3 linked regions of the Dinghuibacter silviterrae genome follow. The main gene of each other region encodes a partner of the protein of the gene in region 3 in a complex. Links are inferred from orthologs where the notes say so. Each region holds a gene or a part of one and is shown on either strand. Other genes may lie near its edges. The genes, in order: rny, pnp and pfkA.

Evidence for each region.
Region 1: pfkA (region 3) and rny share a complex: the UniProt entries of both Bacillus subtilis proteins name them as parts of the possible RNA degradosome complex. The link is inferred for Dinghuibacter silviterrae from one-to-one orthologs.
Region 2: pfkA (region 3) and pnp share a complex: the UniProt entries of both Bacillus subtilis proteins name them as parts of the possible RNA degradosome complex. The link is inferred for Dinghuibacter silviterrae from one-to-one orthologs.

Annotation. Positions count from the first base shown.
Region 1 is NZ_SODV01000001.1:1,363,989-1,367,141, forward strand. The notes cover bases 150-3,145. They hold rny (ribonuclease Y), read right to left. Parts: upstream 2,434-3,145; coding sequence 865-2,433; downstream 150-864. Other genes in these bases: EDB95_RS06065 (Sec-independent protein translocase subunit TatA/TatB), read right to left, coding at 154-384; rplS (50S ribosomal protein L19), read right to left, coding at 473-823; EDB95_RS06080 (cell division protein ZapA), read right to left, coding at 2,603-2,944; EDB95_RS06085 (hypothetical protein), read right to left, coding at 2,947-3,145. In the rest of the region: twin-arginine translocase subunit TatC, read right to left, coding at 1-61; more of EDB95_RS06085, read right to left, coding at 3,146-3,153. UniProt on the Bacillus subtilis protein: Endoribonuclease that initiates mRNA decay. Initiates the decay of all SAM-dependent riboswitches, such as yitJ riboswitch. Involved in processing of the gapA operon mRNA, it cleaves between cggR and gapA.
Region 2 is NZ_SODV01000001.1:3,080,323-3,083,548, reverse strand. Bases 55-3,123 are described here. They hold pnp (polyribonucleotide nucleotidyltransferase), read right to left. Parts: upstream 2,753-3,123; coding sequence 356-2,752; downstream 55-355. Other genes in these bases: rpsO (30S ribosomal protein S15), read right to left, coding at 2,853-3,122; prmA (50S ribosomal protein L11 methyltransferase), read right to left, coding at 55-194. Also shown: more of prmA, read right to left, coding at 1-54; EDB95_RS13345 (polysaccharide deacetylase family protein), read left to right, coding at 3,195-3,226. UniProt on the Bacillus subtilis protein: Involved in mRNA degradation. Catalyzes the phosphorolysis of single-stranded polyribonucleotides processively in the 3'- to 5'-direction. Necessary for competence development in Bacillus subtilis.
Region 3 is NZ_SODV01000002.1:1,658,056-1,661,120, forward strand. What follows is about bases 155-3,062. They hold pfkA (6-phosphofructokinase), read right to left. Parts: upstream 2,147-3,062; coding sequence 1,163-2,146; downstream 155-1,162. Other genes in these bases: pyk (pyruvate kinase), read right to left, coding at 155-1,146; EDB95_RS23950 (prolyl oligopeptidase family serine peptidase), read left to right, coding at 2,289-3,062. Also shown: more of pyk, read right to left, coding at 1-154; more of EDB95_RS23950, read left to right, coding at 3,063-3,065. UniProt on the Bacillus subtilis protein: Catalyzes the phosphorylation of D-fructose 6-phosphate to fructose 1,6-bisphosphate by ATP, the first committing step of glycolysis.

The sequences.
Region 1 (3,153 bases), on a different replicon or contig from region 3:
GCTCTACGAAGGACATCTCGGCTCCGCTGTCCTCTCGTGACTTGCTTCTAAATAGTTTCATGAAACCAAAACTGAGGGCCAAAAATATTGCAAATAAAACAAAACCCCGCAGGGAGTTTCACTGCGGGGTCTATCACGTATACTTCGTGAAAATTAGTTCGAGGGAGAATCGATGGATTTCGGTGCCTGGGGAGTAGCCTTCGCCGTGGGCTCGTCACGAAGATGGTCTTCGAATTCCTTACGCACATTGTCTTTTGCATCTTTGAACTCCCGAATCCCCTTGCCTAAGCCACGCATCAGCTCAGGGATTTTCTTACCACCGAACAGCAACAGGAGGATCAACATGATCAGGAGCAAGTGCTGCGGTGCAAATAAATCGCCCATGGTTTTTCTTTTTAAGATTGAAAGCTAAAGGTACATACAAAACAACACCAAACGCACAAATCCTGTAATCTTGGTGTTAGTGAATGAATTATACTTTGCGCTTTTCCCTAATGCGGGCGCTCTTACCGCTGCGTTCGCGTTGGTAGAAGAGCTTGGCACGACGGACCTTACCGACCTTGTGGACGAGGATGGACTCGATGTTGGGGGAATATATGGGGAACAGCCTTTCCACGCCTACACCGTCGGAAATCTTGCGGACGGTAAAGGAAGCGGTAAAACCAGTACCCTGGCGTTTGATCACGTCTCCTTTGAAGCTCTGGATACGCTCTTTATTGCCTTCGATGATCTTATAATTGACGGTAACGTTGTCCCCGGCTTTAAACTTCGGGAACTCCTTTTTGGGGGTCAACTGCTCGTGGACAAATGCTACGGCGTTCATGATTCAAAAATTTAAGGAGTGCAAAGGTAACGGAAAAATGATTACCGCGCTACATTGACGGCTCTTTTTTCGCGAATAACAGTGACCTTGATCTGACCCGGGTAGGTCATCTCGGTCTGGATCTTCTGGGCGATCTCGAAGGAAAGCTTGTCGCTGTCCCCGTCGGAGATCTTGTCGGCCTCCACGATCACCCGGAGCTCGCGGCCGGCCTGGATGGCGTACGCCTTTTCCACACCGGTATAGCCCATGGCCAGGTTTTCCAGGTCCTTGATCCGTTGCAGGTACTGCTGCATGATTTCACGCCGGGCGCCTGGGCGGGCGCCGCTGATGGCGTCACAGGCCTGGACGATGGGGGAAATGACATATTGCATCTCCATTTCATCGTGGTGGGCGCCGATGGCATTGACCACGGCGGGGTTTTCCCCGTATTTTTCGGCCAGGCGGGCGCCTAAGAGGGCGTGGCTCAGCTCGGTTTCTTCGTCCGGTACTTTGCCGATGTCGTGCAGCAACCCGGCCCTTTTCGCCAGCTTGGGGTTCATCCCCAGCTCGGACGCCATGATGGAGCAAAGATTGGCTACTTCCCGGCTGTGCATCAATAAGTTCTGACCATAAGACGAGCGGAAGCGCATCTTCCCCACGATCCGGACGAGCTCCTTGTGTAGCCCGTGGATCCCCAGTTCGATGACGGTCCGTTCCCCGATCTCCATGACCTGTTCCTCTATCTGCTTACGGGTTTTTTCGACCACTTCCTCGATACGGGCGGGGTGGATACGGCCGTCCGTCACCAGGCGTTGCAGCGACAAACGGGCGATTTCCCGGCGCAGCGGGTCGAAAGACGACAGGACGATGGCCTCGGGGGTGTCGTCCACGATCAGGTCGACCCCCGTGGCCGCTTCGATGGCCCGGATGTTCCGGCCCTCGCGACCGATAATCTGCCCCTTGATCTCGTCTGTTTCCAGGTTAAAGACCGTGATGGCGTTCTCGATGGTTTGTTCCGCGGCCGTCCGCTGGATGGTTTGTATGATGATCTTGCGGGCTTCCTTGTTGGCTTTTTGCTTGGCCTCGTCGATGATTTCCTGCTGGAGCGACAGGGCTTGCGTCTGGGCCTCGTTCTTTAGCGACTCGATCAACTGAGCCTTGGCCTCGTCCGCGGTCAGGGCGGCGATCTTTTCAAGCCGGCGGATGTGCTCCTCCTGGTGTTTTTCCAGCTCGGAGCGTTTGTGGTTGACGACCTCGATCTGCTTGTTGAGGTTTTCCTTGATGGCGTCGTTTTCTTTGGACTGTTTGTCCAGGCCGGCGGTTTTCTGGTCCAGGGCCTGTTCTTTCTGCCGGATCCGGTTTTCCGACTCGGATAGCTTTTGGTTGCGCTGCAGGACCTCTTTGTCGTGTTCCGCCTTTAGTTGGACGAAACGTTCTTTGGCCTCCAGCTGTTTTTCCCGTTTGATGGTCTCCGCATTGGTCTTGGCGTCGTTCAGGATCTTTTGGGCTTGTTTGTCCGCTTCGTCAATCCTGCTTTGGGTATTTTTTGCAAAAATAAATTTACCTGCGATGACCCCTGCTGCCAGTCCAACGATGCCTAATATGATAGAAACGAGTAGGGAAGATTCCATGTTTTTCCTCTTTTAATGGTTCACAATCCAACACGCGCGCGGGTGTTGCAGACACGCTGCTGCCAAACCGGGCGGGTAAGTTGCGAAGGTATAGAAAAACCGGCTAGTTTGGCGCGCGTGCGCCGTTTATTCGCGGCCCCGTGCTTATTCCGGCGTCGCGGCCCCGTGCCTATTCCGGAGGCTGCCGCCTCGGGTTGACCTCCGGCAGCACGGATTCTCCCTGGGCAATGGCCCGGTCGAGTTGTTCTTCCAGTATCGCCAGCTCTTTGATGACCGTGCTTTCCACCATGGACGCGGGGGCTGCGCCCCCCACTTGGGTGGCATACCACACCAGGACCATGGCGACATAGTCCTGCATGTCCTGGCCCGCAAACTGGGTTTTGAACTCCAGGATCTTTTCGTTGATGATCTTGATCGTCCGGCGGACGTGCTCTTCGTCCCCGGTCGCGATTTTGATCCGGTAGGTCCTGTCGCCTAAGACGATATTGACAGGGATGAGTTCTGCGGGCATAGCTATTCGGTTAAAAGGGCGATACAGCGGTCGATCTCGCGGATGTAGCCGTTGATCTTCTTTTCCAGCCCCTTTTTGTCTGTTTCGCTCAGGACGTCCGTTCCGGACACTTTCAACGCCTCTACCTGGTGGTCCAGGCGGGCGATGGTCTCCTGGTAGGCCAACTCCTGCTGGCGCAACAGGGTGTTCTCCTTTTGGAGCCGCTCGTT
Region 2 (3,226 bases), on a different replicon or contig from region 3:
CGCTGGACCGTCCCATACGCCGCGGCGACCTTGCCGAAAGCCAGTTCATCCAGGAGGTCTTCCCGGATATAGGCCTTCAGCCCGTCCTCTTCTTCCTCGAACCCTTCAAAACCCAACGCCTCCAGGTCGGGGACCAGGAGGTCCCGCCGGGTGGGATCGGGCTCCGGAATGATTAATTCGATGTACGACGGCATAGGATGCAAAACGACCTGTCTGTTTTCAGAGCAGGTCGTTTTTATGGTTTAGTTTTCGTTCGCAATGTCTGGAGCGCTTTCGCACTTCCGCGCTGTCCGAGCGCCGCCGCGTGGCAGGAGCGCCGCCGCGTGGCAGGAGCGCCGCCGCATGGCAGGAGCGCCTAGAGCTCTTCAGCCCCGTCGCTCTGGTGAGGATGCGGCTGCTCGCTGTGCTGCGGCGCATCGTTCCTCGGCTCGCGGTGAGGTTCGCGTTCGCCCCTGGGTTCCCGATCGCCCCTCGGCTCCCGGTCGCCGCGCGGTCCGCGGTCTCCACGGTCGCGATCACGACCACCCCTGTCGCCACGATCACCGCGGTCTCCACGGTCGCGGCGGTCACCGCCACGGTCGCCGCGGTCACCGCGCTCACCCCTTTCGGGACGCTCGGGGCGTTCTACGTAACCCTCGGGTTTGGGCATGAGCACCTTGCGGCTCAGCTTGTATTTACCGGTCTTTTGATCGACACCCAGCAGTTTAACCTTGACCATGTCGCCCTCGTTAAGGACGCCTTCAAGGGTCTCCAGGCGCTTCCAGCTCACCTCGGAAATATGCAGCAAACCCTGCTTACCCGGCATAAACTCAATAAACGCGCCGAATTCCTTGATGCCCTTGACGGGTCCTTCGTAGGTCGTACCTACTTCCGGCATCGCGGTGATGCCCTTGACCCAGGATACCGCCTTGTCGAGGCCTTCCTTGGCGGGAGAGAAGATGCTCACCTCGCCCTGGTTGCCGACTTCTTCGATATTGATCGTGGTACCGGTTTCGCGTTGGATCTCCTGGATCACCTTGCCCTGGGGCCCGATGACCGCACCGATGAATTCCTTGTCGATAAACAGCTTCACCATGCGCGGAGCGTGCGGCTTCACGTCCGGGCGGTGTTCGGAAATGGTTTCATACATCGCGTCGAGGATGTGGAGACGGCCCTTGCGCGCCTGCTCCAGGGCTTCCCTCATGACGTCCATGGGAAGGCCGTCGACCTTGATGTCCATTTGCACCCCGCAAATACCGTCACGGGTACCGGTGACCTTGAAGTCCATATCGCCCAGGTGGTCTTCGTCCCCCAGGATGTCCGTCAGGATCGCATATTTCTTGTCGCTGGCGCGGGTGATCAGACCCATCGCCACGCCGCTCACGTGCTTGGTAAAAGGTACGCCGGCGTCCATCAGGGCCAGCGAACCGGCGCAAACGGTCGCCATGGAAGACGACCCGTTGGATTCCAGGATGTCGCTGACGACACGAACCGTGTAGGGATATTCGCTGCCCGGCATGATCTGCTTCAGGGAGCGCATGGCCAGGTTGCCGTGTCCTACTTCCCGGCGGCCGGGGGCGCGCATCATCTTCACCTCACCGGTGGAGAAGGGCGGGAAGTTATAGTGCAGGATGAACTTCGAATAATCGGAAGTCGCAGCCGTCTCCAGCAGGAGCTCGTCCAGCGGCGTACCCAGGGTCACCGTCGTCAGGGACTGGGTTTCCCCGCGGGTAAAGAGGGCCGAACCATGCGGCGTAGGCAGGGGTTCGATTTCCATCGCCAGCGGCCGGACCTGGTCCAGCTTACGGCCATCCAGGCGGATGCGGTCGTCGAGGATCATGTTGCGGACCACTTCCCATTCCAGGTCGGCATAATATTTCTTAGCCAGTTTCTTTGTCTTGTCGTCGGCTTCTTCGCCAAGGGAAGCGATCAGCTCGTCCTTCAGCGCGCTGAAGGCCTCTGAACGCTCATGTTTGGCCGTACCCTTGCGGGCGATGGCCCACAGTTTTTCGGTACAGAATTCCGCCACTTTTTGTTGCAATTCCTCGTTGGTCTCGGGCTTTTTGTAGTCCCGTTTGCCGGTCACCCCTACCTTACTCCTCAGCTCTTCCTGAGCCTTGATCTGTACCTGGATGGCCGCGTGGCCTACTTCCAGGGCCTTGACCAGGTCCTCTTCGGCGCACTGCTTGGCTTCCCCTTCCACCATCATCAGGTTCTTTTCCGTCGCCGCGATCATGAACTCCAGGTCACACTCGGCGAGCTGTTTGCGGGAAGGGTTGATGATAAAGGACCCGTTGTGCCGGGCCACGCGTACTTCGGAGATGATTTCTTTAATGGGAATATCGGAAACGGCCAGGGCCGCGGAAGCGGCCAGACAGGCCAGCGAGTCCGGCAGGACGTTCTCGTCGGAGGAGACGAGCGTCACCAGCACCTGTACGTCACAAAAATAATCTTCCGGGAAAAGGGGCCGCAGCGCGCGGTCGATCAAACGGCTGGTCAGCACTTCATAGTCGTTCAGCCTCGCTTCTCTTTTGAAGAAGGACCCCGGGATACGCCCGGCAGAAGCGAATTTTTCCTGGTAATCTACGACAAGCGGGAAGAACTCCTGTCCTTCCTTCGGGTCTTTGTTGGCGACGACTGTCGCCAAAATGATACAATTTCCCTGGCGAACCGTTACGGCTCCATCTGCCTGGCGGGCCAGCTTTCCGGTCTCGATCGTCACGATCCGACCGTCGCCCAGGTCAAATGAGCTACTGATTGGTTGTGTTAACATACACTATTGGGATAAATCTGCGTAAAAAAATATATGTACAAAAAAACTATTCCCAACCGGAATTTACAGTTGGGAATAGTTTTTTACAGACATCGTGTCCTTATTTCCTGATACCTAATTTTTCGATCAGCTGGCGGTAGCCCGTCAGGTCGTGCTTGCTCAGGTACGTCAGCAGGCGTTTGCGCTGACCTACCAGGTGCATAAGGCCCCTTTGCGTAGAAAAGTCTTTCTTATTAGCCTGCATGTGTTTGGAAATATCGTTGATTCGCTCAGTGAGCAAAGCGATCTGGCCCTCGATCGAACCCGTGTTCGTGGCTTTACCTCCGTACTCAGCAAAAATGCTGGATTTCTTTTCGGTTGTTATCGACATCTTAGATAGAAATATTGCGGCTGCAAAGGTACGAAAAAGATTAATTAAAAAACAATTATCTTGCCCGAGCCTATGGTTCAGCTCTATTCCCCAGCTACCACACC
Region 3 (3,065 bases):
CGCGTCGCTCAGGAACGAAGGCGAGTGGGGTTGGGGTTTGAGGTCCTCTTCCCTGTTATAACGGTACTCCGTCCTTTCCACCTCGATGATGATCTTTTTCATGGTCTCCACCACCAGCGCAGGATGCTGGCCCATGGCCGTTTCCCCGCTGAGCATGACGGCATCGGTGCCTTCCAGCACGGCGTTGGCCACGTCGGTGATCTCGCTCCGGTTGGGCTTGACGCGGTCCATCATGGACTCCATCATCTGGGTGGCCACGATCACCGGTTTGGCGCGGTGGATGCACTTGCGGATGATGTCCCGCTGGGCCATCGGCACTTTTTCCACCGGCAGTTCAACCCCCAGGTCACCCCGGGCGACCATGATGCCGTCGGACTCGATGATGATATTGCGTAGGTCTTCCATGGCCGAGGGCATTTCGATCTTGGCCATGATCTTGATGGTGCTTTGCTTTTCGTTGACGCGGCGGCGCAGGTCCACCATGTCGTCTGCCTTACGGACAAAGGAGAGGGCAACCCAGTCCAGCTTTTGCTCGATGATGAACTCCAGGTCGGCAATGTCCTTTTCGGTCATCGCCGGCAGGGAAATCGCGGTATCCGGGAGGTTGACGCCCTTTTTCGGCAGAAGGGTCCCTCCATAGTTCACCCGCACCTTTACATCCCCGGCGGGTGTAACCTCTGTTACCTGTACCTCCAGCTTGCCGTCGTCGATGAGGATCTTCTCGCCGACTTTGACGTCGTTGTGCAGGTTCGGATAAGACACGTAGATCTTTTCCATCGTGCCCATTACCTTTTCTTTGGAGGTGAACGTCAGGATGTCCCCCGTTTTGATGGCCAGCGAACCTCCCGCTATGTCGCCCACCCGCAATTTGGGCCCCTGAAGGTCCCCTAAGATGGCGATGTTGTACGGCTCGGTCTTATTGATGGTGCGGATGTACTCGATGATCCGGGCTTTGTCCTCCTGGCTCCCATGGGAAAAATTCAGGCGGAAGACGTTGACACCGGCCTTGACGAGCTCCAGGAGTTTGTCATACGTATCACAGGCCGGGCCCACGGTGGCGACGATCTTCGTTTTGTGGAAAGTGTGCTCTATGCCTGCTTTTTGATCCATGTCAGTATGCAGGTACTTCGAGACGGCTTTTGACATATTATGGGTCGATGATTTAACTGGCGAGAATTTTCACGATCTTCAGCCACTCTTTGTCAATCTTCTGTTTGGCTTTAACAGCCAGATCCAGCGGCGTGTAGTGCAGTTTGTTGTTGATGATCCCGATCATAACGTTGTGACGTCCTTCCATCAGGGCTTCCACGGCGGCATAGCCCAGCCGGCTGGCCACCAGGCGGTCGATACAGGAGGGGGAGCCTCCGCGCTGGATGTGCCCGAGGATACAAACACGGGTGTCCATATCCGGAAGCCGCTGGCGGACGACCTTGGCCACTTCTTCCGCTCCGCCGAATTCGTCGCCTTCGGCCACGACGATGAGGTTCACCAGCTTTTTGCGGCGTTGTTTGTCTTCCAGGGAAGCAATCAGGTCTTCGATATTGGTTTTGGCTTCGGGGATCAGGATGTTTTCTGCCCCGGTGGCGATCCCGCTGTGCAGGGCGATATAGCCCGAATCCCGGCCCATCACCTCGATGATGAACAAACGGTCGTGTGCATCCGCGGTATCCCGGATCTTGTCGATCGCTTCTACCGCCGTATTGACTGCGGTGTCAAAACCGATGGTAAAGTCGGTCCCGGCCATGTCTTTATCGATGGTGCCCGGGAGACCGATACAAGGGATATCGAATTCGGTGGCGAACTTCTGGGCACCCCGGAAGGAACCGTCTCCGCCGATCACGACCAGGCCTTCGATCCCGTGCTTGCGCAGGTTTTCGTATGCCTTTTTCCGGCCTTCGAATTCATAAAATTCCTTGCAGCGGGCGGATTTCAAGATCGTACCGCCCCTTTGAATGATGTTGGCAACGCTTCGGGAGTGCATGGGTACGATGTCGTCGTCGATCATCCCCATATAACCACGTGTGATCCCAAAAACTTCCAGGTTATTATACAATCCTGTACGTACAACCGCCCGGATAGCGGCGTTCATCCCAGGGGAGTCTCCTCCCGATGTCAAAACGCCGATCTTTGTTACTTTTTTATCCATTTTTTACTAAAGCACTCCTTTATTTATCAATAATTTTGCCGTTCGGGCGCCCAAAAATAAGGATTTGCCGGATATGATTTTATACTTTGTAGGGTCAAATCCTGGGTGTATGTTGCTTAAAATTAATGTAATCATCATTTGCATGACCGTTTCCACCCCGCTCCCGGCGCAACAATATCCTGTTACCGCACAACATCCCGTCACCGACGACTATTTCGGAACAAAAGTCACAGACCCCTATCGCTGGCTGGAGGATGACAACAGTGAGGCCACCAAGGCCTGGGTAGAGGAACAGAACAAGGTGACGCAGGAATACCTGTCGGCCATTCCCTTCAGGGATAAGGTACGCGCCCGTCTGGAAACGCTTTGGAACTATCCCAAATACAGTTCCCCTTTCAAAAAAAACGAATGGTATTACTTCAATAAGAATGACGGTCTTCAAAACCAGGCAGTACTCTACCGGCAAAAAGGACTAGACGCCACCCCGGAAATATTTTTCGATCCCAACAAGCTGTCCGCGGATGGCACCGCGGCTTTGAACAATATGAGCTTCTCCAGGAACGGCAAGTATGCGGCCTATACGATCGCCCGTTCGGGCAGCGACTGGGAAGAGGCGTATATCAAGGACGTCGCGACCGGCCAGGACCTGGGGGATACCCTTCGCTGGCTCAAATTCACCGGTCTTTCCTGGCTGGGGGACGACGGTTTTTACTATAGCCGTTATCCCACACCCGACGAACAAACGAAATTGAGTCACCAGAACCAATACCATACCGTGTATTTTCACAAGGTGGGCACACCCCAGTCGGAAGACGTCCTTGTGTACGAGGACCGGGAACACCCGTTGCGCACCGTCGGCGCCTTTACGACCGAAGACAACCGGTTCCTCCTGCTGACGGTTTCCGAGGGCACCAGCGGA